3 regions of the Nesterenkonia sp. NBAIMH1 genome follow, and region 3 is predicted to be linked to each of the others. Evidence: riboswitches for the same ligand, from Rfam matches in the RefSeq annotation. Region 3 holds a riboswitch; each other region holds the start of a gene.
The links. Region 3 has a riboswitch for thiamine pyrophosphate ahead of thiD (bifunctional hydroxymethylpyrimidine kinase/phosphomethylpyrimidine kinase). Riboswitches for the same ligand answer to the same signal wherever they lie in the genome.
Positions count from the first base shown of each region.

Region 1 (10,378 bases), 180 kb from region 3:
CGAAGATGAGTGCGGCCCTGGCCGCCGTCGATGCCGGGGTCCCGCGGGCGCACATCGTGGACGGCCGTCGTCCTCACTCGATGCTCCTGGAGATCGTCACCTCCGAAGGGGTGGGCACTCAGGTGGTGCCGGATGCGGAGGTGCAGGCATGACGAGCTACCCAGATGCCATGAGCACCGCCTCGCTCGACGCGTCGAGCACGTGGCAGCAGCGGTACGGACAGTCTCTGATGGGCGTCTTCGGCACGCCTCAGGATCTGCTGGTCCAAGGCCGAGGCTGCTGGGTCACCGACGCTGATGGCCGTGAGCTGCTGGACATGCTCGGCGGCATCGCTGTCAACGCCCTGGGGCACAGCCACCCGGCGCTGAGCCGTGCACTGGGCGAGCAGCTGCAGCGTATGGGGCACATATCCAATCTCTTCGCCTCCGTGCCCCAGATGCGGCTGGCCGAGATGCTCCTCAGCGCGGCCGAGGCGCCGGCCGGCTCCAGCGTCTTCTTCGCCAACTCCGGGTCCGAGGCGAACGAGGCTGCCCTCAAGGCAGTGCTGCGCCACCGGCATGAGACCGGAAAGTCCCGCATCCTCGCTCTCGAGGGCGGCTTCCACGGGCGGACGATCGGCGCGCTCTCGCTCACCCACAAGCCCGCATTCCGGGAGCCCTTCGGAGACCTGATCGATGGCATCGAGTTCCTCCCCTTCAACGACGCAGACGCGTTGGAGCACAGGTTCGACGACGATGTTGCCGGCATCGTCCTCGAACCCATCCAGGGGGAGGCCGGCGTCAAGCCGCTCGCGCCGGAGTACCTGCTGCGCGCACGCGAGCTCGCCGACCAGCACGAGGCGCTCATGGTGCTCGACGAGGTCCAGACCGGGATCGGCCGCACCGGGGAATGGTTCCGCTTCCAAGGGGTGAACCGGACACTCTCCGCCTTGGGCAGCCCGGGGATCGCACCCGATCTGATGACGCTGGCCAAAGGGCTCGGCTCCGGCATTCCCATCGGAGCCCTCGTCGCCTTCGGCAGCACCAGCAGCACGCTTCTGGGCGCCGGCCAGCACGGGTCCACCTTCGGAGGCAACCCGCTGGCGGCGCTCGCCGGGCAGGTCACGCTGGAGACGATCCAGGCGGAGGGGCTGCTGGACAGCGTCAGCGCCGTGGGAGCCCGCCTCGCCGAGGAGCTGCGGGCCCTGCCTCAGACCGCGGAGGTCCGCCAGTTCGGCCTGCACATCGGTGCAGACCTGGTGCTGCCCGATTCGATCAGCGCCGGCGACGTCGTCGCCTGCGCGCGAGAGCACCACGGTCTGATCATCAACGCCACGGGGCACGCCACCCTGCGACTCGCGCCGCCTCTGACCCTCTCGCATGAGGAGGCCGACGAGGCCGTCGCCCGGCTCGCAGCCGCCCTGACACGTCTGACGAAGGAGTCCGCATGACCACTCGCCACTTTCTGAGCGACTTGGACCTCAGCCCCGAAGAGCTGACCCGCGTCCTCAACCTCGCCGACTGGATGAAGGCCAACCCCTACGCCATCGCGCCGCTGCAGGGCCCGCAGACCGCAGCAGTATTCTTCGACAAGACCTCGACGCGCACGCGGATCAGCTTCGCTGCAGGGATCGCGGCGCTGGGAGGCAGTCCGCTCATCATCAGCCCGGGGGAGTCCCAGCTGGGCCACAAGGAGTCCATCGCGGACACTGCAAGGGTCCTGGATCGCCAGGTGAGCCTGATCGTCTGGCGGACCTATGAGCAGGCCGGTCTTGAGGAGATGGCCCAGTTCAGCAGCGTCCCCGTCATCAATGCGCTGTCGGACGATTACCACCCGTGTCAGCTGCTCGCCGATCTCCAGGCCGTCCGGGAGAAGCTCGGCACACTGGCGGGTAGGTCCTTGGCCTACCTGGGCGATGCGGCGAACAACATGGCGAACTCGTACCTGCTGGCCGGCGCGAACGCCGGGATGGATGTTCGCATCGCGGGACCGCAGGGCCACCTGCCCTCCCGGGAGGTGGTGCGGGCCGCCGAGGAGCGAGCGGCGCAGACCGGCGGTCGCGTGACCATCACGACCGACCCGGCTGAGGCGCTTCAGGGCGCAGACGCCGTCGCCACGGACACGTGGGTCTCGATGGGGCAGGAGGACGAGAAGGCTCAGCGGATGCGGCTCTTCGGCGACTACCAGATCAGCGCGGGGGCCATGGCGCTGGCCGCCCGTCATGCGGTGGTGCTCCACTGCCTGCCTGCCTACCGCGGAGCGGAGATCACCGCAGAGGTGCTGGACGGTGAGCAGTCGATCATCTGGGATGAGGCGGAGAACCGTCTGCACGCCCAGAAGGCGCTGATGGCCTGGCTGCTGGTGGAGTCGGGCCAGGCAGATCAGACGACGGAGCGTCTGGTGCGCGAGGCGGAGGCCGCGGGCCTATGAGCCGGGAGTCTGCCCGATCGCGCACCGCGCCTGCGACCAAAGCTGCTCGACACGCCAAGGTTCGCGACCTGATCACCCGTGGGAGCATCCGGTCGCAGGCGGAGCTGGCCGACAGGCTCTCCGAGGCTGGGGTGCGGGTCACCCAAGGGACCCTCTCGCGCGACCTGGTGGAGATCGGGGCAGCACGCGTCCGCGGAGCCGACGGCGCACTGGTCTACGCGGTGCCTGCCGAAGGCCCTGCCGGTGAGCTCCAGTCCGACCAGACGGAGGCCGCCACCACGGCGCGGCTGGCCTCGCTGTGCAGGGACCTGCTGGTCTCCGCGGAGGCCAGCGCGAACCTGGTGGTGCTGCGCACTCCGCCGGGAGCGGCGCAGTTCCTGGCCAGTGCGGTGGACCACGCGGGCCTGCACGAGGTGCTGGGGACCATCGCCGGCGACGACACCATCATGCTCATCAGTCGTGGTCCCTCGGGGGGAGAGGCCCTGGTGGCGCGCTTCGACGCCATGGTGGGCTGAGCTCAGCCCGTGGCCGCTCTGTCCAGGCCCATCTGCCAGAACGCCGCCTCAGCTCGTGAGGCAGTGGCAAAGATCTCTGCAATATCCTGGAACCGCGCCTCGGAGCCGCCGCGGGCTGCCAGCGCCTCGATGTGCTCGACGGCAGACCGCGCCGTCTCCTGGTACCACTCCGAGGAGTACTCTGCGATCCATTCGGCGTAGGGATGGTTCGGGTCCGCGTCTGCGGCAGGCTTGAGTCGCCGGCCGATCTCGGCGTAGCCGATGACGCACGGGGAGAGGGCCACGTGGAGGTCCAGGAGGTCGCCGGTGGCTCCCGCGTCGAGCACGAAACGCGTGTAGGCGATGTTCGCGGGGTCCTCCGGGGTGCTCTCGATGTCCTCGGGCGTCAGGCCGTAGAGCTCGCCCAGGCGCTTTACGTGCTGCTGCGTCTCGTGCAGGATGTTGCCGATGCCTTCCTGGGCGTAGCGCAGGTCCTCGAGGGATCGGGCTTTGTAGCCGATGAGGGCATAGGCCCGGGCGAACTGGACCAGGAAGTGATAATCCTGGATGAGGTACTCCCGGAAGGCGACGGGGGGCAGCGTCCCGTCCTCCATCTGCTGGATGAAGGGGTGGTCGGTATAGGCCTGCCACTCGGCTGGGGAGGCTTCCTTCAGGCGGTCGAAAAGGGTGCTCATGAGTGATCTCCGTTCTGGTAGACGGCGTTGAAGAAGTCCAGCTCCAGCGTCACGGACCGTGAGAAGAAGTCCTGGGCCGTCGGCGCATCCTGGGGGCCGACCCGGTCGAGCTCGGAGCGGAGGAACTCCACCCACTCGTAGAACGCCGGGCTGCTGTGCAGATCGATCCACTCCGCGTGGACGAAGTGCTGGGGCCTGCTGGTGCCTGCGCGGCGGGCCCAGTCGCCGTAGAGCCACTCGGCGACGGTGAGCACCGCGAGGACAGCCGCATAGTTCTGTGTGCGGGAAGCCTCGCGCATGATGGCTTGGAAGCCGGCGCAGGGGGCGGTATCAGGGGTTTCGATGCGCTGCTCCTCGCTGACTCCGAGCGCCTCGAAGGAGCGCAGGAAGTAGCTGTTCTCGTCGTCGGAGATCATTCCGGCGAATCGTCCGAACCGCAGGCGCGCCTTCATCGTGTCGGCGGAGGCCATGGCCGCGCCGAGCAGGGTGAGGAACGCATCGAGGAACCGGTGATCCTGAATGAGGTAGGCAGCCATGTGGTGGTCGCTGACAGTGCCTGCGAGGAGCTCATCGACGAAGCGGTGGCCGACTGCGCCGTCCCAGGCCGGCTGGTTCTGCTCCTTGAGCTCAGTGCTGAATCTCTCGGCCATCTCTCTCCTTCTGCTGGGGTCGATCCGGGACCGACGAGAAGGGAGAGGGTGCGCTGCCGCGAGAAGGCTGCGGGCAGCTCGCCAGTCCCTTCGCCGGTATCAGCCGGATCAGGTTCAAAGGGTCGACGCACCGTCCGCGCTGCGGCTCAGCGTCATCTCAGTCCCTTTGGCGGGACGCCCCTCGGGTGTGACTCAGGCTACATCATGAGGAGGTGTACTCGTCGAGGAGGGATCGCATGCCCTCTATCCCGAAGACCTCGATCACCGCATAGGGATTCTGCCGCCCCCTGTGCACGTCGGCGCCTGCTTCGAGCAGCAGCCGAGTGATCTCTTCGTTCTGGCGGAAGACGGCGCACCCTACGGCGGTCTGGCCGCGGTCGTTCTCGCGGTCCGTCTCCGCGCCGCGCTCCAGCAGTCCCCGGACCAGCTCAGCCTGGTCGTGGTACGCGGCAAGGATGAGGAGGGTGTCGCCGGAGGAGTTGGTGAGATTGGGGGGAATGCCCTGGTCCACCAGGCTCAGCAGCTCCTCTGTCTTGCCGGCCCGGGCGAGGTCGAACATGGAGGCCAGAAATTCCAGCTGCTCCTCGGTGAGGTCCGCCGGTGATCCTGGGGTCTGCTGGTCTGCCATGGGCACCAGCTTAGCGAGCATGTCCATTCTTCGACCCGCTGTGCGACGCCGTGCGTCATCTCCGGGGCCCGCATAGAGTGGGGGAGCCGGATCGCGCAATCGATAAGTATGCATCGTACTGAATATTTATGTAGAATGCGGTTCATCAACCCTGCACACCCCATGAGGAGACTTCTGTGAGCGAGCGCATCGTACTGGCCTACTCGGGCGGCCTGGACACCTCTGTTGCCATCGGCTGGATCGCTGAGGCCACCGGAGCCGAGGTGATCGCTGTCGCGGTCGACGTCGGCCAGGGGGGCGAGTCGCTGGAGACCGTCCGTCAGCGTGCGCTCGACTGCGGGGCGGTGGAGGCCTACGTCGCCGATGCGCGTGACGAGTTCGTGGAGCAGTACTGCATGCCCACGCTCAAGGCCAACGGCCTCTACATGGATGCCTACCCGCTGGTCTCGGCCATCTCCCGACCCATCATCTCCAAGCACCTGGTGGCGGCAGCCCAGCAGTTCGGCGCCACGACGGTGGCCCACGGATGCACGGGCAAGGGCAACGACCAGGTCCGCTTCGAGGTCTCCATCCAGACCCTCGGCCCGGAGCTGAAGTGCATCGCCCCCGTTCGTGACCTCGCCCTGACCAGGGAGAAGGCCATCGAGTACGCGGAGCGCAACGAGCTGCCCATTGAGACCACCAAGAAGAACCCGTTCTCCATCGACCAGAACGTCTGGGGACGGGCAGTCGAGACGGGCTTCCTGGAGGACATCTGGAACGGTCCGACCAAGGACGTCTACGACTACACCGAGGACCCGGCCTTCTCGCCGGCCCCGGACATCGCGAGCATCACCTTTGAGGCCGGCATCCCGGTGGCCCTCGATGGGGAGAGCCTGAGCCCTCTGCAGATCATCGAGCAGATGAACCGTCGTGCCGGAGCCCAGGGCATCGGCCGGATCGACATCGTCGAGGACCGTCTGGTCGGCATCAAGTCCAGGGAGATCTACGAGGCGCCGGGAGCCATGGCGCTGATGGCTGCTCACCGCGAGCTGGAGAACATCACGCTGGAGCGCGAGCAGGCCCGCTTTAAGAAGACGGTGGACCAGCGCTGGACGGAGCTCGTCTACGACGGGCAGTGGTACTCGCCGCTGAAGAAGAACCTGGACGTGTTCATCGAGGAGTCGCAGAAGTACGTCTCCGGGGAGATCCGCCTGGAGATGCACGGGGGCCGCGCGACGGTCCAGGGCCGGAAGTCCGCCACCTCCCTCTACGACTTCAACCTGGCCACCTATGACGAGGGCGACGCCTTCGATCAGTCCTCGGCGCCCGGGTTCATCGACATCTACGGGCTGTCCTCCAAGGTTGCCTCGCAGCGCGAGGAGCGGCTGCACGGCAAGCCGGACCTCTCCGGCGCCGGAGTGGAGAAGTAGGCGCGATGGCGGAGAAGACCCACCAGGGCTCGCTGTGGGGCGGGCGCTTTGCGGCAGGCCCAGCCGATGCGCTTGCGGCGCTGAGCAAATCCACGCACTTCGACTTTCGACTCGCTCGGTACGACATCGCCGGCTCCCGCGCCCATGCCCGTGTGCTCCATCGCACCGGGCTGCTCGACGACTCCGAGGCTGCCGGCATGCTCTCCGCATTGGACCGTCTGGAGGAGGACGTGCTCTCGGGCGCGTTCTCGCCGGCGGCATCGGACGAGGACGTGCACGGAGCCCTGGAGCGAGGCCTGCTTGAGCGCGCCGGCGAGGAGCTCGGAGGCAAGCTGCGGGCCGGCCGGTCCCGCAATGACCAGATCGCCACGATGGGCCGCATGTTCCTGCGGGACCACGCCCGCGTCGTCGCGGCCGGCGTCATGGACACCATCGACGCGCTGATCAGCCAGGCCGAGGCCCACCCTGAGGCCCCTATGCCCGGCCGAACGCACCTGCAGCACGCGCAGCCGGTGCTGCTCAGCCACCACCTGCTGGCCCATGCCTGGGCCTTCCTTCGGGATCTGCAGCGAATGGTGGACTGGGACCGGCGGGCCGCGGCCTCTCCGTACGGCCACGGTGCGCTGGCCGGCTCGTCGCTGGGCCTTGACCCGCAGCGTGTGGCTGAGGAGCTGGGCTTCGACGAGGCTGCGTGGAACTCCATCGACGGGACGGCTTCGCGCGACGTCTACGCCGAGTTCGCGTGGGTCGCCGCGATGATCGGCGTCGATCTGTCCCGGATCAGCGAGGAGACGATCTTCTGGGCCACCAAGGAGGTCTCCTTCGTCACTCTCGACGACGCCTTCTCGACGGGCTCCTCGATCATGCCGCAGAAGAAGAACCCCGACGTCGCTGAGCTGGCGCGTGGAAAGTCCGGGCGGCTCATCGGCGATCTCACAGGGCTGATGACGACCCTGAAAGGGCTTCCGCTGGCCTACAACCGGGATCTGCAGGAGGACAAGGAGCCCCTGTTCGATGCGGTGGACACTCTGGAGCTTCTGCTTCCGGCTGTCTCGGGCATGATCGGCACGCTGACCTTCCACACTGAGCGGATGGCGGAGCTGGCGCCCCGCGGCTTTGCGCTCGCCACCGACATCGCCGAATGGCTCGTGCGTCAGGGGGTCCCCTTCCGCGTGGCCCATGAGCTGGCGGGGGAGTGCGTGCGGGTCGCGGAATCCCGGGACGTGGAGCTCTGGGACCTCACTGATGAGGAGCTCGCCGGCATTTCGGATCACCTCACTTCTGACGTGCGCGCCGTGCTGACCACTTTCGGGTCCTTGACGTCGCGCTCCTCACGAGGGGGCACCGCTCCTCAGGCAGTCGCCGAGCAGCTTGACGAGCTGAAGCGTCAGCTCCAGCCCCTCAGAGACTTCATCGCTACCCCCGGGAGCATTGTGGGACCGGACGGGATCGCCTGATCGCCAGCCCCTCTCTGCCGTGAGTTCGTCGCACAGCTCCGCCTCGCCGAAGAGGCCGCCGTCGCCCAGAGTCCGACGTCGCCGGGCCGCAGCCGCAGCGGCTGCCGCTGGCCTGGTGGTGCTGGTGGTGGTCGTTCTGGTGCTGCAGCAGTGGGCCGGTCGTGGGGAGGAGCGCCCCCACCCGACCGAGCTGGGCTACCCCTCGGCGCCTCCTCAGGCCCACCCTCCCGCGGCCTCGGACGCTCCCGAGGACGTGACCGCCGTTCCCCTCGCTGAGCTCGCTGACCCCGAGTGGACTGCTGAGATGAGCGGGGCTGCGGGTATTCCTGAGCGAGCGCTGATCGCCTACGCCGGTGCCGCTGTGCACCTGTCCCAGACGCGGCCTGAGTGTGGGCTGGGTTGGAACACGTTGGCAGGCATCGGGCAGGTCGAGTCCGTTCATGGGCAGTACGGAGCGTCGTCCGTCGCCGATGATGGTGCGGTGGATCCTCCTGTGATCGGAGTGGCCCTGGACGGCAGTGAAGGCCTGATGGCCATCCCCGACACCGATGATGGCGAGCTCGACGGGGACACGGAGTGGGACCGCGCGGTGGGCCCGATGCAGTTCATCCCGACGACGTGGGACCAATACGGCCAGGACGCGAATCAGGACGGTCAGGCCGATGTCCACCAGTACGACGATGCCGCCCTGTCGGCCGGGGTCTACCTGTGCGAGAGCGGCGAGGACCTGACCAGCGACTTCGGCTGGAACGACGCGGTCACTGCCTACAACCAGTCGGTGGAGTATGCCAACAGCGTGGCGCAGCGAGCCGCCGAGTACGCGCAGCACCAGGAGGCCGAGAACAATGAGTAGTCGGATGACTGTGGCAGGCATGAGCGCCGACGCGCTGAGCGAGCTCTTCGATGCCCATGCCGTCGATGTGGCTCCCCGGCTCCTGGGCTGCCGTCTGACGGTGAGCACTCCCGAGGAGGACGTCACCGTGCGGCTCACAGAGGTGGAGGCGTACGGAGGCGAAGGTGAGGACCCTGGGTCCCATGCCTACCGGGGCATGACGCCGCGCAGTGCTTCGCTCTTCGGCCCGCCCCGCCACGTGTATGTGTATCGCAGCTACGGCATCCACTTCTGCATGAACCTCGTGTCCCATGCCGCGGGAGCCGGCGGGGTGCTGCTGAGGGCCGCGGAGGTGCTCGAGGGTCGGGGTGCCGCGGTCAGCCGTCGCGGAGGCAGAGACACCGGGGTCAAGCTGCTGTCCGGTCCAGGGCGCCTGGGACAGGGCCTGGGGGCGGACACCACCCTCGACGGCGCCGCCGTGGAGATTGTTCAGGACCCGCCTCAGCCTCGGGTCGGGCCCCAGGAGGGCCTTCGCGTCGTCCTGGCTCCGCCGGAGCAGGGGCATCGCCCGGAGCCGGTGAGCGCGGGCCCTCGGGTGGGCGTATCGGGCGAGGGCGGTTCGGAGGCGTACCCGTGGCGCTTCTGGCTCGCCGAGAGGCGGTCCGTCTCCCCCTACCGAGCATCGACCCGACGACGCAGAGCCGCTCCCTGAGGTCCGCGTCACTTTGCGTTAACCATGGACGCTGTAATATTGACTGATCTTTTTCCGTCTCCGAAGAAAGCAGCACGCTTGATGACTGAGACCGCCGATCTGGTCACTGTTCCGCCCCTGGAGGGCGGGGTCGATCAGGAGCGCCTGTACGTGGCTGCCCTCTACCGCCGCTTGGATGCGCTGCGTCGGGAGAAGGAGGCGCAGCTGGCCAAGGTTCGCTCCACCGGTGCCGTGGGCACCATGCAGAACATCTCGGAGCGAGACGCCTTCGCGACCATGTACGAGGACCGGTTGGCGCAGCTGAATGCCGTCGATGACCGGCTCGTCTTCGGCCGGCTGGACCTGGACACCGGCGAAACGCGCTACATCGGTCGGATCGGGCTGACTTCAGAGGCACGTCAGCGTCTGATGCTGGATTGGCGCGCTCCCGAGGCGGGGGTCTTCTACCAGGCAACGGCGTTCGCGCGGCAGGGTGTGCGCAGGCGCCGGCACCTGATGCTCAAGCACCGTCAGGTCCAGGGGCTCGAAGATGAGGTGCTGGATGCCAGCGTTCTCGAGGAGGATGTCGAGAACCATGGAGACGGTGCCCTGCTGGCCGCGCTGAAGGCACGCCGCACGGGCCAGATGGGCGATATCGTCGCGACCATCCAGGCGGAGCAGGACCGCATCATTCGCGCGGACCGCTCCGGTGTGCTCGTCGTCCAGGGCGGCCCCGGCACAGGGAAGACGGCGGTGGCGCTGCACCGCGCGGCCTACCTGCTCTACGCGCACCGTGAGCGTCTGAAGAGCGCCGGTGTGCTCCTGGTGGGACCGAGCTCGGCATTCATGTCCTACATAGAACGAGTCCTGCCCTCCCTGGGCGAGACCGGTGTGGTCATGTCGTCCCTGGCCGACCTCTACCCAGGGGTCAGGGGGGTGGAGGAGCCCGACGCGCGCGTCGCCGAGATCAAGGGACGCGTGGACTGGGTTGAGATCCTCGACGCGGCGGTGGAGCACCGCCAGAGGAGCATTCCCGAACCTCGGGAGGTGACGGTCGAAGGCACGGCCGTGACGGTGACGCCCAAGATGATTCGTCGCGGAATCGAGCGG
Region 1 is NZ_CP042335.1:195,797-206,174, reverse strand. Features, by position in the region: gene argB (acetylglutamate kinase) at 1-152, shown strand, start outside; gene FS388_RS00940 (acetylornithine transaminase) at 149-1,429, shown strand; gene argF (ornithine carbamoyltransferase) at 1,426-2,409, shown strand; gene FS388_RS00930 (arginine repressor) at 2,406-2,924, shown strand; gene tenA (thiaminase II) at 2,927-3,598, opposite strand; gene FS388_RS00920 (TenA family protein) at 3,595-4,248, opposite strand; TPP riboswitch at 4,317-4,440, opposite strand; gene FS388_RS00915 (ankyrin repeat domain-containing protein) at 4,451-4,876, opposite strand; gene FS388_RS00910 (argininosuccinate synthase) at 5,053-6,288, shown strand; gene argH (argininosuccinate lyase) at 6,294-7,745, shown strand; gene FS388_RS00900 (lytic transglycosylase domain-containing protein) at 7,765-8,598, shown strand; gene FS388_RS00895 (DNA-3-methyladenine glycosylase) at 8,603-9,289, shown strand; gene FS388_RS00890 (UvrD-helicase domain-containing protein) at 9,371-10,378, shown strand, end outside.
Region 1: linked by a shared signal. The riboswitch ahead of FS388_RS00920 (TenA family protein) and the one ahead of thiD (bifunctional hydroxymethylpyrimidine kinase/phosphomethylpyrimidine kinase) in region 3 are both predicted to bind thiamine pyrophosphate.

Region 2 (10,378 bases), 400 kb from region 3:
GTTCGAAGACCACTGGGGCGACGCTGCAGGTGCCACCTCGGTCACCGTGAGAGCGCTGGGCAAATCGTTCGACAGACTCCGAGAGCTCAACCGCGGCCGGATCGATGTGTACGACCACATCACCGCCGACAACCTCCGGCCATTGGTCCAGGCAGGCCGCCTCATCCTGCAGCGCGACCCCTTCTCCATCCTCTACCTGGGCATGAACCTGGAGCACCCCATCATGGGGCGTCCTGAGGTCCGGGAAGCGATTGCCCGCTCCGTCCGCCGAAGTGCCCTCAGCGAAGCGATCCTCCTCGAAGGCTCCCGGCCTGCCTTCCAATTCACTCCGCCCGCGCTCGGAGTCCACTCCGACGCCGCCCCGCGCTACGACCGAAGCCCCACAGCAGCCGCCGAACTGCTCGAAGAGGCCGGGTACGAGGGTGAGCCGCTGCGGTTCTACTACCCCATGGCGACGACCCGCAGCTGGCTCCCGCGTCCCGAAGCTGTCTACGCGTCCCTGGCACGCGATCTGACGGATGTGGGCCTGGTCATCGAGCCCCGCCCCGTGCGCTGGGACGACGGCTACATCGAAGAGATGCTCGCCGACGATGAGCGGGCCCTCCACCTCATGGGGCGCAATGGAGGGTTCCGCTCACCACACAGCTTCTTCGGCCCCCTGTTCGGGCAGAACGGCCTGGGGATGCCCAACCGGGAGTTCAACTACGACTCGGAGGAGGTCTGGGAGCTGATGGCCCAGGCCCGCGGCGAGCAGGACGATGAGGCGCGCGCGGAGCTCTACCGCGAGCTCGCCGTCGTCCTGGCCGAAGACCTGCCGGCGGTGCCGCTGGCCTACCCCATCTCGGGGCTCGCCCTGGGCCGTCGCGTGAGCGACTACCCCATGTCTCCGGTCCTCAACGAGCAGTTCGCAGACATCGCGCTCGCAGGCGAACGCTGAATCTGGAGCCCGCCGAATCTCGGGTAAGGTCGAGGCGACGAAACACTGATCACTTCCCACGGATCACACAGACAACGAGCAAAGGGGAGCACTGTGAACCAGTCGGCAGCGACGCCGGAGGCTTCAGGCCCTGAGAACCGATACGACGTCATCCTCATCGGCGCGGGAATCATGTCCACCACGCTCGGCAGCCTGCTCAGCGAGCTGGAGCCTCACTGGTCCATCGGGCTCTTCGAGAAGCTCGAAGGGGGCGGCCAGGAGTCCTCGGACCCCTGGAACAATGCCGGCACAGGCCACGCCGCTCTCTGCGAGCTGAACTATACGCCTCAGGGCAAGGACGGCTCCGTCTCGACGGCCAAGGCCAAAGGCATCAACGAGCAGTTCCACGTGTCCAGGCAGCTGTGGTCCCACTGGGTGCAGAACGGAACGCTCAACGACCCGCGGACCTTCATCAACGCGCTGCCGCACATCAGCTTCGTCTGGGGCGACACGAACGCGGAGTACCTCAAGGTCCGGTACGAGGCGATGAAGGCGGAGCCCCTGTTCTCCCACATCGAGCACACCGAGGACCAGGCAACCATCGGAGAGTGGGCGCCTCTGCTCACCGAAGGCCGCGACGCGGAGCAGCGTGTGGCCGCGTCGAAGTTCCACGACGGCACCGACGTCGACTTCGGCTCGCAGACCCGGCAGCTCGCAGCTCACCTCCAGAAGTCCGGCGCAGACATTCGATACGGCCACGACGTCACCGGCCTCTCCCGCGCCCGCGATGGGCGATGGGTCGTCTCTCTCAAGGATCTGTCCACCGGGAAGAAGCTCAAGGCATCCGCGCGGTTCGTCTTCGTCGGGGCCGGAGGCGGGGCCCTCAGCCTGCTTCAAGGGTCCGGCATCGAAGAGATCAAGGGCTTCGGCGGCTTCCCCGTGTCGGGCAAGTTCCTGAAGACGACTGACCAGTCCATCGCGGAGAGGCACCACGCCAAAGTCTACGGGCTGGCGTCGGTGGGTGCCCCTCCGATGTCTGTCCCCCACCTCGACACTCGCTTCGTGGACGGCGGACGATCGCTGATGTTCGGCCCCTACGCAGGCTTCTCCCCCAACTTCATGAAGTCCGGCTCATTCCTGGACCTGCCGCTGTCTGTGCGGCCCCACAACATCCTCACCCAGCTGGGCGTGGCCAAGGACAACCGGGACCTGGTGACCTTCCTGCTCAAGGAGGTCGCCAAGTCCCAGAGGCAGAAGATGGAGGAGCTCTACAAGTTCGTCCCCGACGCCGGTCCGGACTCGTGGGACATGATCACCGCAGGGCAGCGCGTTCAGGTGATGAAGAGGAACGACGAGGGGAAAGCCGTCCTGCAGTTCGGCACCGAGCTCATCGCCTCCGCCGACGGGTCGATCGCTGGGCTTCTCGGAGCCTCACCGGGGGCCTCAACCGCTCCCAGCATTATGCTGCGCCTGCTGGAGCGCTGCTTCGGAGGGCTCGTGGACGCGTGGAGGCCCAAGCTCGAAGCGATGGTCCCCTCCTACGGCAGACTGCTGAATGAGGAGCCGCAGCTGTTGGAGGAGATCAGCAGCAGCACCGCTGCGACACTGCGCCTCAACGGCTGAGTGGGCCGGCTGCGCTACCCGGCACCCAGGTCATTCACCACGGACCTCGGTGCCGCCGCACACGTATGGGAGCACCCCAGTCCGCTCGGCGATCCGGTGCTTCTGGTCCACGGCTACGGGTCCAACACCCTGTTCAACTGGGTGAAGACCGGGTGGCTGGACCCTATGGCCGACCTGGGCCGGAGCATCATCTCCATCGACATGCCGGGCCATGGCGACGCCAAGAGCACTGATCCGGCCGGAATGCGCACCGGGGACCTCGTCGACGACCTGCACCAGGTGATCACTCAGCATGGGAGGCGTGCTGCCGTGCACGGCTATTCATTGGGGTCCCGCGTCTGCTGGGCACTCGCGCACGAGACACCATCATCCGTGTCGTCTTTGGTGATGGGCGGATCTCCGGTCTCGCCCAAGCCGTACCGGGTGGACGCCGACCAGGCCAGGGCCTGGGCACGCGGAGGACCCGAGCCGGTCGACAAGCACACACGACGCTTCATCACTCATGCTGCGGCGATCCCTGACCAGAACCTTCCTCACGCTGTGGAGCTGCGTCTGGCTCTCTCAGAGGAGGAGGTCGCCCCGGCCGACACGGTGCCGAGCGTTCCGACCTTGGTCGTGGCGGGAAGCAAGGATCCCGCAGCGGACGAGGCGCCTCAGCTGGCCGACTGGGTGCAGCAGATGGGAGCTCCCGCCCGCTTCGAGGAGATACCCGGCAGGAACCACATCAATGTGCTGACATCTCGAGACTACAAGGCCGCCGTCAGCCGCTTTCTCGAGGATCAGGCCTAGCTTCGCCGTCCTCGGGCTCAGCAAAGGGCTGCCTGAATGCGGTCTCGGGCAGCTTCATCGCTGTCAGCGGCACCACGGCGGCGCATATCACTGCCGAGGCGATGAGCATGCCGCCGGAAGAGGCGGCGAGCAGCCAGACGACAGCCAGCACAGCGGCGATGACTCCGGTCAGCCTGTTCAGCCGCGCATGCCGGGAAGCTCCCGGCAGGATCGGGGCAGTGAGCCCTCCCACAAGGGCGAGCCCCATCACCAGTGCGGCGGCCGTCGCATCCGGAGCCAGGTGACGGGAAGCGAACTCCGAGGCCCTCAGCAGGAGGATGAGCACGCCGGCGTGAAGGACGCTGCTGCTCAGCAGGATGCTGCGCGGATGAGCGTACCTGCGCAGCGTCGCGCGCAGGCCGATCGCCGCGAACAGCCCTCCCAGGGCGAACAGGGCCGAGGCGACGGCGAGGAGCTGCTCCCCGCGCGGAAGGAGCGCCGCCAGAAGTCCGGGCACAAGGAGCACAGCAGGAACATGACAAGCAGCGCGCAGCAGCCGCTGCCCTGCACTCGACTTCATGCTCATGGTGACCTCACCCAGGAACTCTCATCGTCAGGGTCGAACCGACTCGAGAGGCCCGGACGATCAGCTGGGAGGGTATCTGAGTGTGCATCTCGGCCACGTGACTGACCACTCCCACCCGCCGGCCCTCGCCCTGCAGACTCGTGAGGGCGACCATCACCGCGTCGAGGGTCTGCTCGTCGAGCGAGCCGAAGCCTTCGTCGATGAACAGCGACTCCATCTCCACTCCCCCCGCCTCAGCCTGGACGACCTCCGCGAGGCCCAGCGCCATCGCCAGCGACGCCATGAAAGTCTCCCCGCCCGACAGTGAGGAGGCTGGCCGGCGCTCATCAGAGTGCTCATCATGGACCTGCAGGTCCAGGCCCTGTTTGCTCCCCCCTGACCCGGTGTCCTGGTGCAGCAGCTGATACCGGCCCTCTGACATCGCCCCGAGGTGACGTGAGGCCGCCTGCGCGACCTCTTCGAGCTTGGCCGCCAGGACGAATGTGGTGAGGGTCATCCGCATGGGGTTGTCGTGCCCGCGACCGTTGAGGGTCTCTGCCAGAGCCAGGAGGCGGGTCTGCTCCTCGGCCTGGTCGGCTTTGGCCTGAAGGCTCTCGTTCAGGGACGCGATGCACCCGGTCACTGATTCGCGTCGGGCGTCGAAGGTGGTGAGGGCGTCCCTCGCCTGCTCGAGACGATCCTCCGCGTGCACGGCTGCCTGCTGGACCTGCTGGAGCTCGTCTGCGTCGGGAGCCTGCTCGCCGGCGGACTGGCGGGCCTGGCCGCCCTTCACCTCGGGCTGCTCGGCTTCGTAGTCGAGCCGCTGCCCCTGAGCGTCATGCTCCTTGACCGCGCCGCGGAGCCGAGTGAGCTCCTCCTCGGGCAGCTGGGCTCTCCGAAGGTCGGTCGAGTCGGCGAAGTCGGATTCGGCCAGCTCGCGTTCGGCGGACTGCGCGGCGGTACTGGCGGCAGAGGCGGCAGCCGACTCAGCACTGACGGCATCGACGGCCTGCTGGACGGCGGCCTGCAGCTCCTTCACGGCCTCGAGGCGGGCGCTGACGCTGGGGTGGCCCCCGCGGAGCCGGGCGAGCCGGTCTTCGAGCTCGGCGGCAGCGGTCCGGGCGCGTTCGGCCTCCGCCTGTGCGCTCTGACGCTCATGCTCCAGGGAAGTGAGACGGCGCTGGGCTGCGTGGAGCTCCTCTGCGGACCTTTCCAGCTCGCGGGCGATGCGCTGCTGCTCGCGGCGGGCTTCCTGGGCCCGACTGAGCTCCTGGTGCGCGGATTCGAGGCGCTGCGCAGCCTCCTCTGCGCTGGTGTGCGCATCGCTGTCCTCTGCCTCCCCGCCGAGCTCCTCGAGCAGCTCGTCGTACTGCTGCTGAGCGGTGCGATGCGCCGCCGCTGCGGCGACTGCTTTCTGGTGGGCAGCTGTCATCCGCTGCTGGGCCTCGTCGACCTGCTCGAGAGTGGCGCCCTCCTCCTCATCCGCGGCGTGCGGGGCAGGGTGCTCGACAGAGCCGCACACCATGCAGGGCTCTCCGGGCTCGAGCCGGCCGGCGAGCTGGGCCGCCATGCCGCCCCGGTAGGCCCTGACTGCCCGCTGGTAGTCATCATCCTGGGCCCTGTACTGCTCATGGGCCCGCTCCGCTTCGGCCTGACGGCGCTCCTGCTGCTCAGCGGCCCGGTCGCGTCGTGCCATGAGCTGGACGATGGAGTCTGCGTCGGTCACTCGCTCCCGGGCGGACTCCGCAGCGGCGTCGAGAGCGGCCTCGTCCTGCCGCCGTTCTGCCAGCTCCTGCCGGCTCTTCGTCAGCTGGTCCACGTTGGCGGTCAGCTCCTCCGCGCTCTGCTGGGCCTGGGCCGCGGTCAGCGCGGACTGCTCGGCACTGCGGAGCTGATGGCTGTGACGGGCTTCGAGCTCTTCGGCCTCCTCCTCCGCCAGCCGGGTGCGCAGCCCCGTCAGCGTCTCAGCGGCCTGCTGGAGAGCAGAGTGATCGGGCGTTCCCCCGAGGTCCACGACAGCAGGGGCGTCTGCATCGCTGTCGACGGCACCCGACCATCCGGCGCTGAAAGTGTCGGAGGCTTTCTGCGCCGCCGCCTTCGCCTGGTAGGCGGCCTGCTGATGACGCTCCTGAGCCCTGGTCGCCTCCCGGAACCACTTCTCCACTGTGCGGGCCTGTTCATGGCGGGCGCAGCGGGCCCGGTCCTCATCTGCCTGGTCGGAGGCGGCGGCATACGTCCGCCGCGCGTCCTGGTGCTCTGCCCAGCGGCGCAGCTCCCGTCGGCGCGCGGACAGCTCCTCCGCCAGGGCTCGGGCCTTATCTGCGGCCTCCCGGGCAGCCTCGAGGCGCCCGGTGAGCCGGCCGCGGCGCTCCTCCGCCCGGACGGTGACACGCTCCCCGAGCTGCTCTGGAGGGACATCGTCAAGGTCGGCCTCCTCCGTCCCTGCGCCCTCCTCGGCGGGGGGCATCAGGAGCGAGGCGGCGTCGCTGCGCAGGCGGGCAGTGAGCTGCTCGATCTGGGCTTCGATGCGTTCGCTGCGGGCCCGGGCCTCCTTGGCCTGCTCGTTGAGGCGCTCCTCCAGGCGTCGGAACCGGAAGGTGTCGAAGAGCTGTTCGAGGAGTGCCTGCTTATCGGCACTCTTGGCGTGCAGAAAGTCAGCGAAGTCTCCCTGAGGAAGCAGGATCACTTTGGTGAACTGCTTCAGGCTCAGCTGGAGGATGCCGCTGAGTTCAGCAGTAGCGGCTTTGATGCCTGAGACTCCGACGTCCCAGCCGTCCCCCGTCCATCGCTTCAGGCTGAGCGTAGGGTTGACCATCGTCTTGCGCCCCGCCCGGATGAACGAGGGTGTCCGACGTACCCAATAGCGATGCCCGCCGACGGAGAACTCCAGTTCCACAAAAGGGGCTCGCTCATCAGGCGCGTGGTGTGATTTGAGAAGGTTATGGTCTCTCAGCCCCGCTACGTTCCCGTAGAGGGCAAATGTCACGGCGTCGAGCACCGACGTCTTCCCGGAGCCGGTGCGGCCGCGCAGCAGGAACAGACCCTCGGCGCTGAGCTGATCGAAGTCCACGGTCTCAGTTCCGGGGAACGGCCCGAAGGCGCACAGAGTCATGGCGTGAAGCTTCATGCGCGCACCTCCTGGAGGGCTTCGGCGATCAGCTGCTGCTCAGCCTCATGAGGGCTCCGGCTGCGCACATGCTCCAGGAAGCCTGCGACCACCTCAGCATCGGTGCGGGCCTGCTGCAGCTTCTGCGAGTAGGTGGACCCGCTGGTGAGCCGGCCCGCCCCTGCATAGCTGAAGCTGGCCAGGTATGGGTAGCACTCCTGGACGCGCTGGAAGGCCTGCTCGGGCCGCTGCTCATCAGTGAGCTTCACCTGCACGTAGGCGTGTGACCACCGCTCCAGCGTCTCCGCGCCGAGGATCTCCTCGATCGTGCCGGAGAGGCGCTTGAGGGGGCGGCCGATGCTCCAGTCAAGGGCCGCGGCGCTTCCGTCGGCAGTGTCGTAGATCCACGCTCCCTTCTCCTGCTCCGCCTCGGAGAATGAGTAGCGGATCGGCGACCCGGAGTACCTGACGGTGTCCGTGAGGGCCTGCCGTCCGTGGAGGTGGCCCAGGGCTGCCCAGTCGAAATCGTCGAAGATCTCCAGCGGGACCACCGAGAGGCCGCCGACGGTGTCCTCGTGGTGCTCCGGCTGCTCCCCCGCGGCGACATCCGCACCGATGTTCCGCTCTGATGCGGAGGCCGTGCCCTTGGCGGCGAAGAGGTGCGCCATCACAATGGTGCGCGCCTGGGGGCTGCGCTCGGCACGATCGACCCGGATCCGTTCGGCCACGGCCCGGGTCACGGCAGTGTGGTGGGCACGCTCACAGCCGAGCTCCGCGGCGTGAAGCTGCGGCTCCAGGTAGGGGACGCCGTAGACCAGCACCGGGCCGTGCTCATCCTCCAGCTCAACGGGCACCCAGGCGTCTTCGAGTGCGCTGCGGATGTGCACCCCCGAGCTGCGCATCAGGCTTCGCCCGAACCCCAGCCGAGCCGCCGAGTCGTGGTTTCCGGAGGTGACGATGACCTTCGCACCCAGCTCCACGAGCCGCCCGAGGGTTCTCTCCAGCAGCTCCACGGCCCACTCCGGCGGCAGCGCCCGGTCATAGACATCGCCGGCGATCAGCACGGCATCGATGTTCTGCTCCCTCACCTCGGCGCACACGGCCTCACACAGCTGCTCCTGCTCAGTGCGCAGGCTGAAGCCGTGGAAGCCACGCCCAAGATGCCAATCGGAGGTGTGCAGGAAGCGCATAGGCCAAACCTACCGGTGCGGACGGACAGCCACGTGCGCGCAGCCCCGTGCTAATGTGACGCCCACCACCGCTTAGGCGGTGACAACTGAATACCGAACTCTGTCCGACAGGGGAGCGGCCGCCGATCACCGGCCAGTCGCTGAGAGTGGGCTTGAGGCCCAGACCCTTGAACCTGATCAGGCTAGAACCTGCGAAGGAAGTCGCTATGAACTCTTCTTCAGCGCTCTCACGCGCATCTGCACGGTCCGCATCCGCACGCCGCTCCATGCGCTGGAGCGTCTCCGACATCGTGGTGGCGTCCACACTCGCCGTCGCCTCCGGGGTCATCTTCTGGGGCTGGAACCTCAGCTACCACTTCGTGGGCAGCCTCTTCGCCTTCTATCCGCCGGTGGAGACGCTTGTCCACGGCATGTGGCTCTTCCCCGCCGTCCTCGGCGCTCTCATCATTCGCAAACCCGGTGCGGCGATCTACTGTGAGATGGTCGCCGCCGCCGTCTCCGCCCTCCTGGGCTCCCAATGGGGCCTCACCGTGCTCTCCTCCGGGTTCATGCAGGGGCTCGGGGCCGAGCTCATCTTCCTGGCCGTCATGTACCGGCGCTTCAGCATCGAGATCGCACTCCTCGGCGGGGCCGCCTCCGGGCTCACCGGCGGCATCACCTACCACTGGATCGTGCCCATGTACGCCTACGCACCCCTGGAGACGGCCATCCACATCGGCTGCTTCATGCTGTCCGGGGCCATCGTCGCCGGGCTTCTCCCCTGGCTGGGCACCCGGGCGCTCGCCGCCACCGGTGTTCTGGGACCGATGGCCTCGAGGAAGGCGCACCGCGAATCTCCGCTGGGCCGGACAAGCCCCCGCCGTGACCTCTGATCCGGCGGCCGTCCGGCCGAGCACCCGCACCACGACGCCGCAAGCTCCCTCAGCTGGAGCACAGGTTCTTGCCCGGGGTTGGACATGGCACCATCCCGACCGGGACTCCCCAGCGGTCGCAGGTCTGGACCTGCATATCCGACCCGGCGAGAAGGTCCTCATCGCAGGACCCTCCGGAGCAGGCAAATCCACCCTGCTGCACGGACTCGCCGGTGTTCTGCAGGACCAGGGCGCCGAAGCCCAGGGCGATCTGCTCATCGACGGCGCACGCCCCGAGGAGGCACGCGGCCGGGCCGGGCTCATGCAGCAGGACCCGGAGGCCGCCGTCGTGCTCTCCCGCCTCAGCGACGACGTCGCCTTCGGCCCGGAGAACCTCGCAGTCCCCCGGGACGAGATTCCGGACCGTGTCGCCGAAGCGCTGCGGGCCGTGGGGCTCGGTCACCTCCCCCGTGACCATCCCACCGCTCAGCTCTCCGGCGGTCAGAAGCAGCGGCTCGCACTGGCCGGCATCCTCGCGATGCGCCCGGGTCTGCTGCTGCTCGACGAACCCACCGCCAACCTTGACCCTGAGGGTGCCGACAAGGTCCGCGACGCGGTGATCGCCGCCGCCGAACGCACCGGCGCCACCCTCGTCGTCGTCGAGCACCGGCTGGCCCGCTGGGCCGAGCACATGGACACGCTGGTCGTGCTCGCCCCAGGAAGCGGAGTGAGCCGGCGAGCGCCCTCGTCGACTCTCAGCACAGACGGTGCCCTGCGAACGGAGCTCGCCGAGGCGGGCCTCTGGGTCCCAGGGTGGGACGGATCGCCACGGTCAGTCCCTGGTGACGCCGAGGGGATCTCCGCGCCGGCTGGAGGTGCTCAGCAGTCGGGAGTGCAGGGCAGCGATGTCGTGCTCCGGGCCGAGGGGCTGGCCGTCTCACGGCACAGTCCGCGCAGAGGGTGGCGGCGACGTCACTGCCCTGCCCCGGTGCTCACCGGGGTGAACCTCACCCTGAGCGCTGGCCGGGCGGTGGGCATCACGGGGCCGAACGGAGCTGGCAAATCCACCCTGCTGCTGTCACTGGCGGGCCTGCTGCCTCCGCACGCCGGCACGCTCACCCCGGACCCGCATGCGTGGAATCCGGCACAGCTGATCAGTCGTATCGGGATGGTTTTTCAGGAGCCTGAGCACCAGTTCGTGAAGCCCACTGTGGCCGAAGAGCTGAGGCTCTCCGCGGAGAAGGCGCGCACCGTCGACGGCCGGCCGCAGTTCGCTGAGACGGATGTCGAGGCACGAGTGGCCCAGCTGCTGCACCGCCTGCGGCTGGAGCAGCTCGCCGACGCCAACCCGTTCAGCCT
Region 2 is NZ_CP042335.1:2,308,160-2,318,537, reverse strand. Features, by position in the region: gene FS388_RS11140 (ABC transporter substrate-binding protein) at 1-937, shown strand, start outside; gene FS388_RS11135 (malate:quinone oxidoreductase) at 1,031-2,539, shown strand; gene FS388_RS11130 (alpha/beta fold hydrolase) at 2,540-3,328, shown strand; gene FS388_RS11125 (hypothetical protein) at 3,300-3,893, opposite strand; gene FS388_RS11120 (AAA family ATPase) at 3,901-6,999, opposite strand; gene FS388_RS11115 (exonuclease SbcCD subunit D) at 6,996-8,168, opposite strand; TPP riboswitch at 8,268-8,385, shown strand; gene FS388_RS11110 (ECF transporter S component) at 8,375-9,040, shown strand; gene FS388_RS11105 (ATP-binding cassette domain-containing protein) at 9,030-10,378, shown strand, end outside.
Region 2: linked by a shared signal. The riboswitch ahead of FS388_RS11110 (ECF transporter S component) and the one ahead of thiD (bifunctional hydroxymethylpyrimidine kinase/phosphomethylpyrimidine kinase) in region 3 are both predicted to bind thiamine pyrophosphate.

Region 3 (10,378 bases):
CACACCTTCGGTGGCCAGGGTGTTCAGTCCCGTGTTGAACAGGATCAGGACCATGGGGGTCAGCAGCAGGCCGATGACAGTGCCGACCCGGGGAGGGTTGGAGGGCTGGTCGTCGTCGCGCTCACCGAAGATGGTGGGGGTGGGGATGAAGATGCGGTCGCCGACGTAGCGGCCCCACATGTAGCCGGCCACGTGCCACAGCGGGTAGGCGATGATCAGACCGATGAGCAGCACCAGCCCGATGTTGGCGTCGTAGAACTCCGGGCTCGACGCCGTCACAGGGCCAGGGTGGGGCGGCAGGAACACGTGCATGACCGAGAAGGCGGCCGCAGTGGGGATGCCGAAGACCAGGACGGACTTCTCCGAGATGCGGCGCGCCACGGCGAACACGATGGGAAGCATCATGACCAGGCCGGCGTCGAAGAACATCGGGAAGCCCAGCAGCAGCGAGGCGATGCCCAGCGCCATCGGGGCACGCTTCTCGCCGAACCTTGAGATCAGGGCGTCGGCGAGTGCCTTGGCGCCGCCGGAATGCTCAATGAGCCGCCCCAGCATCGCGCCCAAGGCGACCAGCAGGGCGACCCCGGCAAGTGTGGAGCCGAACCCGTCGGTCATGACGTCGAACACGGCACCCATCGGCACCCCGGCAACCACGGCGGTGAGCGCCGAGACGATGATCAGGGTGATGAAGGCGTGGACCTTGAACTTGATGATGAGAAGAAGAATGAGCGCGATGGCACCCACTGCGATGGCAAGCAGCGGCGCGGTGCCCATTGTCTGGGACCAATCGTCCATGAGAATCTCCGTTGAATCTGCAGGATCTCGTGATGAGCGGCAGGCACTTCTGTGGCAACCGTCACACGACCGAACGGCAGAAGCCTGCCACAAACGTCATACCTTTTGCAATCATTAGGCACATCTGTGGTCAGCGCGTGTGATCCTGACGCCATAGTGTGGAGTCGGTCAGCGTGTCCCCTGACCCCCGAGCAGAAAGCAGAGCCCTTGCAGCCCTCACACGATTCCGTGCTCGATGACCTCGGACGACGCATCGCCGGCGGCGAGATCCCACCGGGAACTGTGCTGACCCTGGCAGGCCTCGAGGCGGAGTACCGGGTGTCCCGCACCGTGATCCGGGAGGCTGTCCGCGTGCTGGAGTCCAAAAGCATGGTCGAGTCCAAGCGTCGCGTGGGCGTGACCGTCACCTCGATGTCGCGCTGGAGCGCTCTGGACTCGACGCTCATCTCCTGGCGACTGGACTCCCCTGCCCGACCCCAGCAGCTGGTGGCGCTGACCGAGCTGAGGCTGGCGGTGGAGCCTGCAGCAGCCCGCCTGACGGCCCTGCGCGCCACAGAGGAGACGCGCGCCGAGATGGGCCGACTGGCCCAGGTGCTGCAGACCCTGGGGAACGCAGGCAAAGGAGACACTGAGGAGTACCTCGCCGCGGACATCGCCTTCCACAACCTCCTCTTAGAGGCATGCGGAAACCTGATGCTCACGGCACTGAGGGAACCCGTGGCTGAGATGCTCAGCGGCCGCCACAACGCGGGGCTCACCCCCGCGCAGCCCGTGGAGGAATCACTGCACAACCACGTCGAGGCCGCCAACGCGATCGTCAGGGGCGACACCGAGGCCGCCGAGAAGTTCGTGCGGGCCTACTGCGAATCGATCCTGAACGAAGTGCGCACCCTGGGCTGAGCCGGGCGTCGGCCCCTGGGGGTGCGCCGGGCGCCGGCGGAGCGTCAGACGATGGCGCCTGCAGGCTCCTCGCCGCGCAGCACCGCCAGGAGGCTCTCCACCGCTGCGGAGGCGGTGCGCGCCACTGATTCCTCACTGTGCGCCCCCGAGTGCGGGGTGGCCACCACCTTGGAGTGGCCGATCAGCGGAGAACCAGTGGGCGGCTCGCTCTCGTACGCATCCAGCCCGATGCCGTGCAGCTGCCCGGAGTCCAGAGCCTCGACCGCTGCCTGCTCATCGAGGAGTCCGCCCCGGGCGGTGTTGATGATGATCCCGCCCCGCGGCATAACAGCGATCCTCTCCGCAGACACCAGGCCGCGTGTGTGCTGGTTCAGAGGGATGTGCAGGCTGATGACATGGCACTGGGAAAAGATCTCCTCCTGCCCCGCCGGGGTCACGCCCAGGCTGACCATCTGCTCATCCGTCAGCCCCGGATCGAAGCCGCGGACCTCCATGCCGATTCCGGCTGCCATCGACGCCAGCGATCGTCCGATGAAGCCCATGCCCAGGACCCCGAGGGTCCGGCCGGCCAGCTCAATGCCCTGGAATCGCGGCCATTCCCCGGCCGCAACGGCCGCCGACGTCTGAGGAATCTGTCGTGCTGTCGAGAGCATGAGGCCCAAGGCGAGCTCCGCCACCGAATGCCCGTTGGCGCCCGGGGCGTTGGTCACCCGAATCCCTGCCTGCTGGGCGGCAGAGAGGTCGATCCTGTCGTAGCCCACCCCGTAGCGGGCGATCACCCGCAGCTCCGGAGCCGAGGACAGCGTCTCTGCGGAGAACTCGTCCAACCCTGCGATGACCCCCTTCACGCCCTGCAGAGCGACCGCCAGCTCCTCCGGGGTCATGGGGCGCCCGTGAGGGTTGAACGCAAGCTCAGCCCCTGCTTCTCGCAGGACATCCAGAGCCGGGTGATCCGGCTGTCGGGAGAGGGAGGTAGGGGTGATCAGCAGCTTCACAGGATGGGCTCCTTCGACGGGTGGGTGCGGCTGTAGCCTTCGAGGTAGCGCTCGAACTCAGCCGCATAGTAGTCGGCGAACTCTGGCCGCGGCCTCACGACCTCCCGATTGTTCTCTCGGAAGGCAGGCTGATCCTCATCCATGCCTGATGCCCGCAGCCCCATCCTCACCGCACCCACGACGGAGCTGTGCTGAAGCTCAGAGAGCTCCATGGGGGTGCCGAAGACATCAGCGACCAGCTGCGTCCAGAACGGTGAGGAGAGCACTCCCCCGGAGAGGATGATGCGGTCGGGGGTGCCGTTGAGGTCGGTGAGCTCCCGATAGCAGTGGTACAGCGACAGCGTCACTCCGTGCAGCACCGCCTGGTAGAGATCAGCCCGAGTGTGGGAGGGGTGCAGCTCAAGGAACCCTCCGCGGCGCTGATCCTGCCAGCCGGGGCATCGCTCGCCGAAGAGGAACGGCATGAACAGGGGCAGGTCCCGCGGCTGCTCGGAGAGCTGCGGCTCGATGTCTGCGTAGGTGGTGCCCGGTTCGAACAGCCGATCCTTGGCCCAGTCCACACAGTTGGTGCACCCAGAGGCTGCTGCCCCTGAGAGCCATCCCACCGGGGAGCGGTAGGACCACGTGCTCATCCGTGGTGAGAAGGCAGGTGCCTCAGCGGCCAGGCGCAGCGCCCCGGAGGTTCCCATGGAGAAGGTCATCTCGCCCGGACTGGTGGCGGCGTTGCCCACTTGGTTCATGCCGCCGTCGGGACCAGGGATCAGCACAGCCGCCCCGGGCTCCAGCCCGAGCAGTGCGGCTGCTTCGGCATTGAGCGGGGCGGTGGCCTCGGCGCCGACCAGTTCGGGCAGCTTCACATCCTCCAGGCCGAGCCGCCGCAGAATCTCCTGATCCCACTCGCACGTCTCCGCATTCAGCAGGCCTGTGCCAGAGGCCTGCGAGACGCTGGTGGCCCGCCAGCCCGTCATGCGCGCGAACGTGTAGCTGCTCTGATCCAGCGCCAGACCCCCGGAGATGTCGACGCCGGTGCGCCTGAGCAGCATCAGCTTGAAGGCGGGGTAGATGGCGTTGACCATGCATCCGGTGCGCCGGTAGAACCACTCGGTGAATTCCTCATCCTCCCTCAGCCCCGCGCACAGGTCCTGAGCCCCGGCGTAGGACCATTCCTGCACCGGCGAGATCTCGGCGAGCTGCGCGTCGCGCACTGTGAGGCCGTGCCAGGTCCCCGAGAGCGCGATGAGGCCGACCTCTTGGCCCACGGCAGCTTCACGGCCTAAGGCCATCAGCTGGGAGTAGATGCTCTCGGCGTTGCGCACCGAGGTGTCCGGGCCGTCCACCTCGAAGCGCCGGGTCTCGACCACGCTCTCCTGGGTCTCTGTGTCGAAGAGCATCGACTTGGCTGAGGTGGTGCTCGCTTCGAGCGCGAGAATCTTCATGCAGTCGCATCCTTGAGTCTGCCGAGCCGGAAAGGTCTGCGCTGCGCGTCCGCGGCACGAGACTCGCGGCACTGCACAGCACCTCCAATGGTATGATCATTTCGGCGAAAAAGTGAAGTGCAACACAGAAAAGGCCAACGATGTCCTCCAGCAGCACACTCCTCGACAGCCTCGCAGCCATAGGCGTCATCCCCGTTGTGACCGTCGAGGATTCAGCCCACGCCGCACCGATGGTGCAGGCGCTCGCCGAGGGCGGCCTGTCCGCCGCGGAGATCACCTTTCGCACCCCTGCTGCGGCCGAGGCGATCGCCGAAGCCGCCGCGGCCCACCCTGAGGCCCTCATCGGTGCGGGCACGGTCATCACCGAGAAGCAGGTGGACGCCGCCGCAGAGGCCGGCGCGAAGTACGTGGTCTCTCCCGGCACATCGGCGCGAGTGATCGAACGCGCCCAGCACCACGGACTTGCCGTGCTTCCGGGAGCAGTCACGGCCACCGAGATCCAGGCGGCCATGGAGCACGGCATCCGCACCGTGAAGTTCTTTCCGGCGGAAGCCTCCGGCGGTGCGGCGGCCCTTCGTGCGCTGGCCGGACCATTCGGCGACGTCACCTTCGTGCCCACAGGGGGTGTGAATCTGCAGAACCTCGAGGAGTACCTGAGCCTGAAACAGGTGCGAGCCGTGGGCGGCACGTGGATCACCCCTCAGGAGGCCCTGAGCGGCGGGGATTTTGACCGGATTCGCCGCCTGTCAGCTGAGGCATCGGCGGCTGTGTCGCACATCCGCGGCTGACCGCTCAGCGCAGACAGCCTTCACATTCGCACCCCAATCGGGAGAGAATCATGGCCATGGAGCCAACTCAGGCACTCACCTCACCCGATGAGGCCCTCGGCGGTGCGGGAAACCCGTACCGCAAGCTGCTGGACCAGCTGACCACCAACGCCGACTCCAAAGGGTCAGGCAGTCACCTGGACCGGATGATCGACATTCGCCGGCAGCTCACAGAGTTTCAGCTGCACTACAAGTTCGGGATGGACGAGGTCCTGACCAAGATCAACGTGCTGCGCGAAGAGTTCGAGCACACCCGGGACTACTCCCCCATTGAGCACGTCAACTACCGGCTGAAGACCCTGGAGCGGATCCTGGAGAAGACCGACCGGTACGGGTGCGAGCCCACCCTGGAGTCCATCCGGCACAGCATCCGAGACATCGCCGGCATCCGCATCACCTGCAGCTTCGTCTCCGATGCGTACTGGGTCGCGGAGATGCTCTGCTCGCAGCCTGACCTGCGCGTCGTCGAGGTCAAGGACTACATCAACAGGCCCAAGCTCAACGGCTACCAGTCTCTCCACGTGATCCTTCAGGTGCCGGTGTTCCTCTCCAACCGGACGGAGTTCGTCTACGTGGAGGTCCAGATCCGCACCGTCGCGATGGACTTCTGGGCCTCGCTGGAGCACAAGATCTACTACACCTATGAGGGTGAGGTGCCCTCCGAGATCCTCGACGAGCTGCGCGACGCCGCCGAGAAGGCATCCGCGCTGGATGCCCAGATGGCAGACATTCGGGACAAGGTCACCGCCCTGCGTCAGCAGGCACCACGGGCTGATGAGCCGGACCCGGCCCAGTGGTTCTCCGATGAGGGCCGCCCGGTGTGGAACTGGGAGGACATCGACCCCCACGAACGTCCTAGGACCCCTGGCCCCACACGCGGCACCTTCGAGAACCCGGGCACTCCCCCGCGACCCTCGGCGAACTAGCAGTCCGCGCTGTCGTTCATGAGCTGCCTGATGTGAGGAAATGGGCGGCCAGAGCCTTCAGGCCGGTCGCGCCCGAGCCTTTGATGAGGACGACGTCTCCGGGCCGCAGGGTTGAGGGGAGGTGGGATATGAGCTCCTCGACGGTTGACCAGCACTGGACGTCGGAAGCGAGGTGCGGGTTGCCGCGCTGCATCGCGTGCATGTTCTCTCCGACAAGATGCAGGCTGTCGAGGTGAGCGGCATGGATGTCTGGGACGAGGGACTGGTGGACCTCCTCGTAGTGCGTGCCCAGCTCGAGTATGTCACCCAGGACCGCTATTCGCCGGCTCTGCGGAGCCGATTCCCCCAGACTCGCCAAAGCGGCCCGCATCGATGCCGGGTTGGCGTTGTAGGACCCATCAAGGAGCGTGAACTCTCCCCCGCCGGGCAGCGGAACGGCCGCTTCTTGGCCTCTGCCGACCGGCGGTACGAACGACTCCAATGACGCCATGCCGGATTGCCAGTCGAGGCCCAGATCTCTGAGCGTGGCCAGTGTGGCCAGGCTGTTCATCGCAAGGTGCTTACCCTTGGCGGAGAGCGTGTATTCAACCTCTGACCCGCCAATGCTGGCGCGCACTCTGCCTGTTGCCAGGTCATAGTCTTTGAGGCGCAGGTCAGCGTGGGGGCTTTCGCCGTAGGTGATCAGCTTGGCACCCTCAGATTGCGCCGTGGCGACGAGAACCTCTGAGTACGGGGTGTCAATGTTGATGACTGCTGCACCGTCAGGTGGGGGGCTCTTGAAGATGTTCGACTTGTCTCTGGCCACCCCAGCGAGGTCGCCGTGGGCCGCAAGATGCGCTTCTGCGATGGACGTCACGATCGCCACATCCGGTGAGATCGCATAGTGGTCCCAATCGTGGGAGAGGGCCGCTCCGGATATTTCGGGCACTGAGTGCGCGTACCGGTGCGTGCGGGTTTGGTAGGCAAGCGCCCAGTGCAGGAAATTCCGGTTCCGGTCGTTGTGCTGGATCGAGCTTTCAGGATCTAGAGCCTGCAGGCAATGGGCGATCATCGCCGTCGTCGTGGTCTTCCCCGCTGATCCGGTCACGGCAATAGTCCGGCGTCCCCGGATCAGCCGTCGCTGCGCTTCAATGAGTCGGCATGTGAAGTCGATCGTGCTCGGGGTGAAGAACACGTTCATGCCTTCAAGCAGTGGTGAGTCCTTGTACTCCGGGCCGCAGATGACGCCTTCGGCTCCCCATTCGATCGCCGCGGCAAGATCTCCCTCGGCGCTCGACGCAGAGCCCCGATAGAAGTCCCGACGGCGTCGCGTCCAGTCACGGTCCCGAACCACCCAGAACCTTCGGCGGACCTCTCCTCGGCGGAGGGACGTGGCCGCACCACGGAACAGCTGCTCGGTGTTTCCCCGATACTCGAAGCTCACGGTGTCATCGAGCGCCTCGATGACGTCTGCCACCGTCATTCGATCAGGTCGGGACAGTGTGACCACATGGGGCGGTTTTCGACGCGAGAAGGCTGCCATCGGACGACCCTTCCTGTAAGAGGTGAGGTCATTGTGCCCCATTCATGTGCGAGTGGCCTTCATGCCGCACTGCATGGGTTGGGCGATCAGAGTCGCGCCCGGCGCCTGCGCTCGGCCTGCCCCTCAGGAGGCGACTCCTAGTACTTCGCCCCGTGGTGGATCGGTCCGCTTCCACGGCCGACGTCGAGCTGGTCAGCCTGCTGCAGAGCTGCAGTGACCCAGGGCTTGACCCGGTCAAGGCTGTCCTGCCATGAGAGTCCTTCGGCGCGCAGGGCCGTGAAGGCTGCCGACACGGAGCATCCGGTGCCGTGGGTGTTCTTCGTGTCCACCTTGGGCGAGCTGAGGCTGTAGGACGCGGGTCGCCCCTGGGCGCCGAGGGGAAACACCAACGTGTCGACGATGGCGCTCTGCGTCAGGTGGCCTCCCTTGGCGAGGACCACCACATCGTGAGTGTCCGCGACCGCTTCCGCCTGCTCCACCAGCTGGTCAGTGGTCTCTGCCTCGTCGGCGCCGGCCAGCAGTGCCAGCTCCGGGGCGTTGGGGGTGATCAGGTCGGCATGAGTCAGGAAGCTGATCAGGGCCCGCTCCGCGTCCTTCTCCAGCAGCCGGTCTCCGCTGGTGGCGATCATGACCGGGTCCACCACCAGCGCGGGCCTCTCACCCTCTGGGTAGGTGTCCTCCCACCAGGAGGTGATGGTCTCGATGATCGAGGCTGTGCCGAGCATGCCTGTCTTCACCGCGTCGACGCGGACGTCATCGGAGACCGCATCGAGCTGGGCGCGCAGGAAGCTCACCGGTGGTGCGTGGATCTCCCGCACACCTTGGGTGTTCTGGGCGACCAGAGCCGTCACCACACACATGCCGTAGGCACCGAAGGCTGAGAAGCTCTTCAGATCAGCTTGGATGCCTGCCCCGCCCGTGGGGTCCGTGCCGGCGATGGACAGGACATTCGGAATTGCAGGTGCAGAGGAGCTCATGGCGACCTTCCCTTCGCGAGTACTAACTCACAGGTTCTGCGGGTGTGCTCTCAGCCCGATGACGCGGGCACCCCGAGGTGTTCAGCGTTGAGCCGTGCCCATCCGGGGCGCCGGCCGTTCCAGCCTACTCCAGGATGGAGAACGAGCCGTCGCGCCGAGAGTCCTCCGCGCCGGTCAGCTCGCCCGTCTCGTAGTCGATCTCCAGCAGCTGGACAGAGCCGAAGCTGGCGGCGTCCCACTGCTCCGGCTCCCAGCCCTCCTGGGCCAGCTCCTCGTAGAGCTCCTCGTCGTGGCCCTCCTCCAGGTAGAGGGAAGGCTCGGCGCCCCGGAACCGGAGAGCATCCACTGCCTCTTGGGGGCTGTAGTCGTGAAGGTATCGCAGGATGAGGACGTGGGCGGTCGCGGGCAGGATCTGTGCGCCCCCGGGGGTGCCGATGGGCATGATCGGACGACCTTCCTCATCGAGCACTGTGGTGGGGTTGGACCAGGTCGCAGAACGACGCCCGGACTCAGGCTGATTCTGCTCCGAGTCGAAGGTGTCGAAGCGCAGCAGCGCGTTGTTCATGAAGTAGCCGTCCACGCCCTGACCGGAGCCCCAGAAGTCGGTGACGGTGTTCGTCATTGACACGGTGAGGCCGTCCTCGTCGACCACGACGAGGTGAGTGGTGTTCGGCGCGGAGCTGTCCGGGTCGCCGGACGCGGGTCCAGTGCCGGAGAGGTCAGCCTGGGCGTTCATGCCCGGGTCCGTGAACCGGCTGGCATCGATGTCGACGAAGTTGGGATCGCCGAGTTCGGTCTGCATGGTCTCCTCCCCGACGGCCCATGCCTCGGAGAGGGTGTCGATGTACTCGGCGGAGCCGGGCTCCATCTGATCGATGCCGCGGCTCTCCGCGATCTGCAGCATCTGTATCAGTGCCACACCCGGCAGCGAGGGGGCGGAGGAGGCGATCTCGTACTCGCCGAACGACCCGGTGACCGGCTCGCCCTGAACGACTTCGTAGTCGGCGAGCGACTGGGCGTCGATGCCCTCCACCTGGCTGGCCACGGACTCTGCTAGCTCACCGGTGTAGTAGTCCTCCCAGCCGCTGTCCATCAGCTGCTGCATCGTCTCGGCGAGGTCTGGCTGCACGAGTTGGTCTCCAGCTTCCAGGGGTGATCCTCCAGGGCTGAAGGCCTCCAGCTCGGCGAGGTATTCGGGGCCCATGCCGCCGCCGATGCGATCGGAGAGGTAGTCGCTGACCTCGAAGCCCTCCTCAGCGAGATCCCGTGTGGGTTCGAGCAGCTCGGCCCATTCTCGGGTCCCGTAGTCCTCGTGCAGCTGTCCCATGCCGGCGACGAAGCCGGGAATCCCGGTGGAGGAGTCGGGCACTTCACCGTCGTTGTTCACGACCTCCCTGAAGTCATAGAAGACGGGCTCCCCGTCGGGCCCTGCGAGGATCACCGACCCTCCCCCGCCGATCCCGGAGGCCGGCGGCTCCACGGCGCCCACGGCAAAAGCCACCGCGATGGCGGCGTCGACGGCGTTGCCGCCATCGGCGAGGACCTGCTCCCCCACCTCGACGGCGAGCGGGTGGCCGGCGCTGACTCCTGCTTGGCTCAGGGCGGGCTCGTCCTCCGGCTCCTCGTCCCCGGTGTCCTCCTCCTGGGTCTCCTCGGTCTCCGCGTCGGGCGCGTCCTCGTCAAGGTCCTGGCCAGGGTCGGCCTCGTCGGTGCTGTCCGGCTCTTCGACAGGCTCTTCGGCGGGCTCCTCCTCGGGCGCCCCGCACGAGACTCCCACGAGTGCGATCATCGCGGCGGCGGCGCTGAGTCTCAGCCCGGCGGTCTTCGGCTGTGGTCTCGGCATCTTCGCGACCCTTCCATGCGTTCAGCTGTGCAGTCCATCGGGCAATGCCCAGCAGTGTATAGGTGCCGCCTTTCGGACCGGAACGCGCGCACCGTCAGAGAAGCACCCATCCGGCCAGACCGGCCGCGAGCACGACGGCCCATGCGGGAACCTTCCA
Region 3 is NZ_CP042335.1:16,798-27,175, forward strand. Features, by position in the region: gene FS388_RS00085 (GntP family permease) at 1-795, opposite strand, end outside; gene FS388_RS00090 (FadR/GntR family transcriptional regulator) at 1,003-1,695, shown strand; gene FS388_RS00095 (phosphoglycerate dehydrogenase) at 1,740-2,690, opposite strand; gene FS388_RS00100 (gluconokinase) at 2,687-4,126, opposite strand; gene eda (bifunctional 4-hydroxy-2-oxoglutarate aldolase/2-dehydro-3-deoxy-phosphogluconate aldolase) at 4,267-4,914, shown strand; gene FS388_RS00110 (GTP pyrophosphokinase family protein) at 4,971-5,879, shown strand; gene murF (UDP-N-acetylmuramoyl-tripeptide--D-alanyl-D-alanine ligase) at 5,896-7,341, opposite strand; gene thiD (bifunctional hydroxymethylpyrimidine kinase/phosphomethylpyrimidine kinase) at 7,539-8,378, opposite strand; TPP riboswitch at 8,370-8,463, opposite strand; gene FS388_RS00125 (gamma-glutamyltransferase family protein) at 8,503-10,221, opposite strand; gene chrA (chromate efflux transporter) at 10,316-10,378, opposite strand, start outside.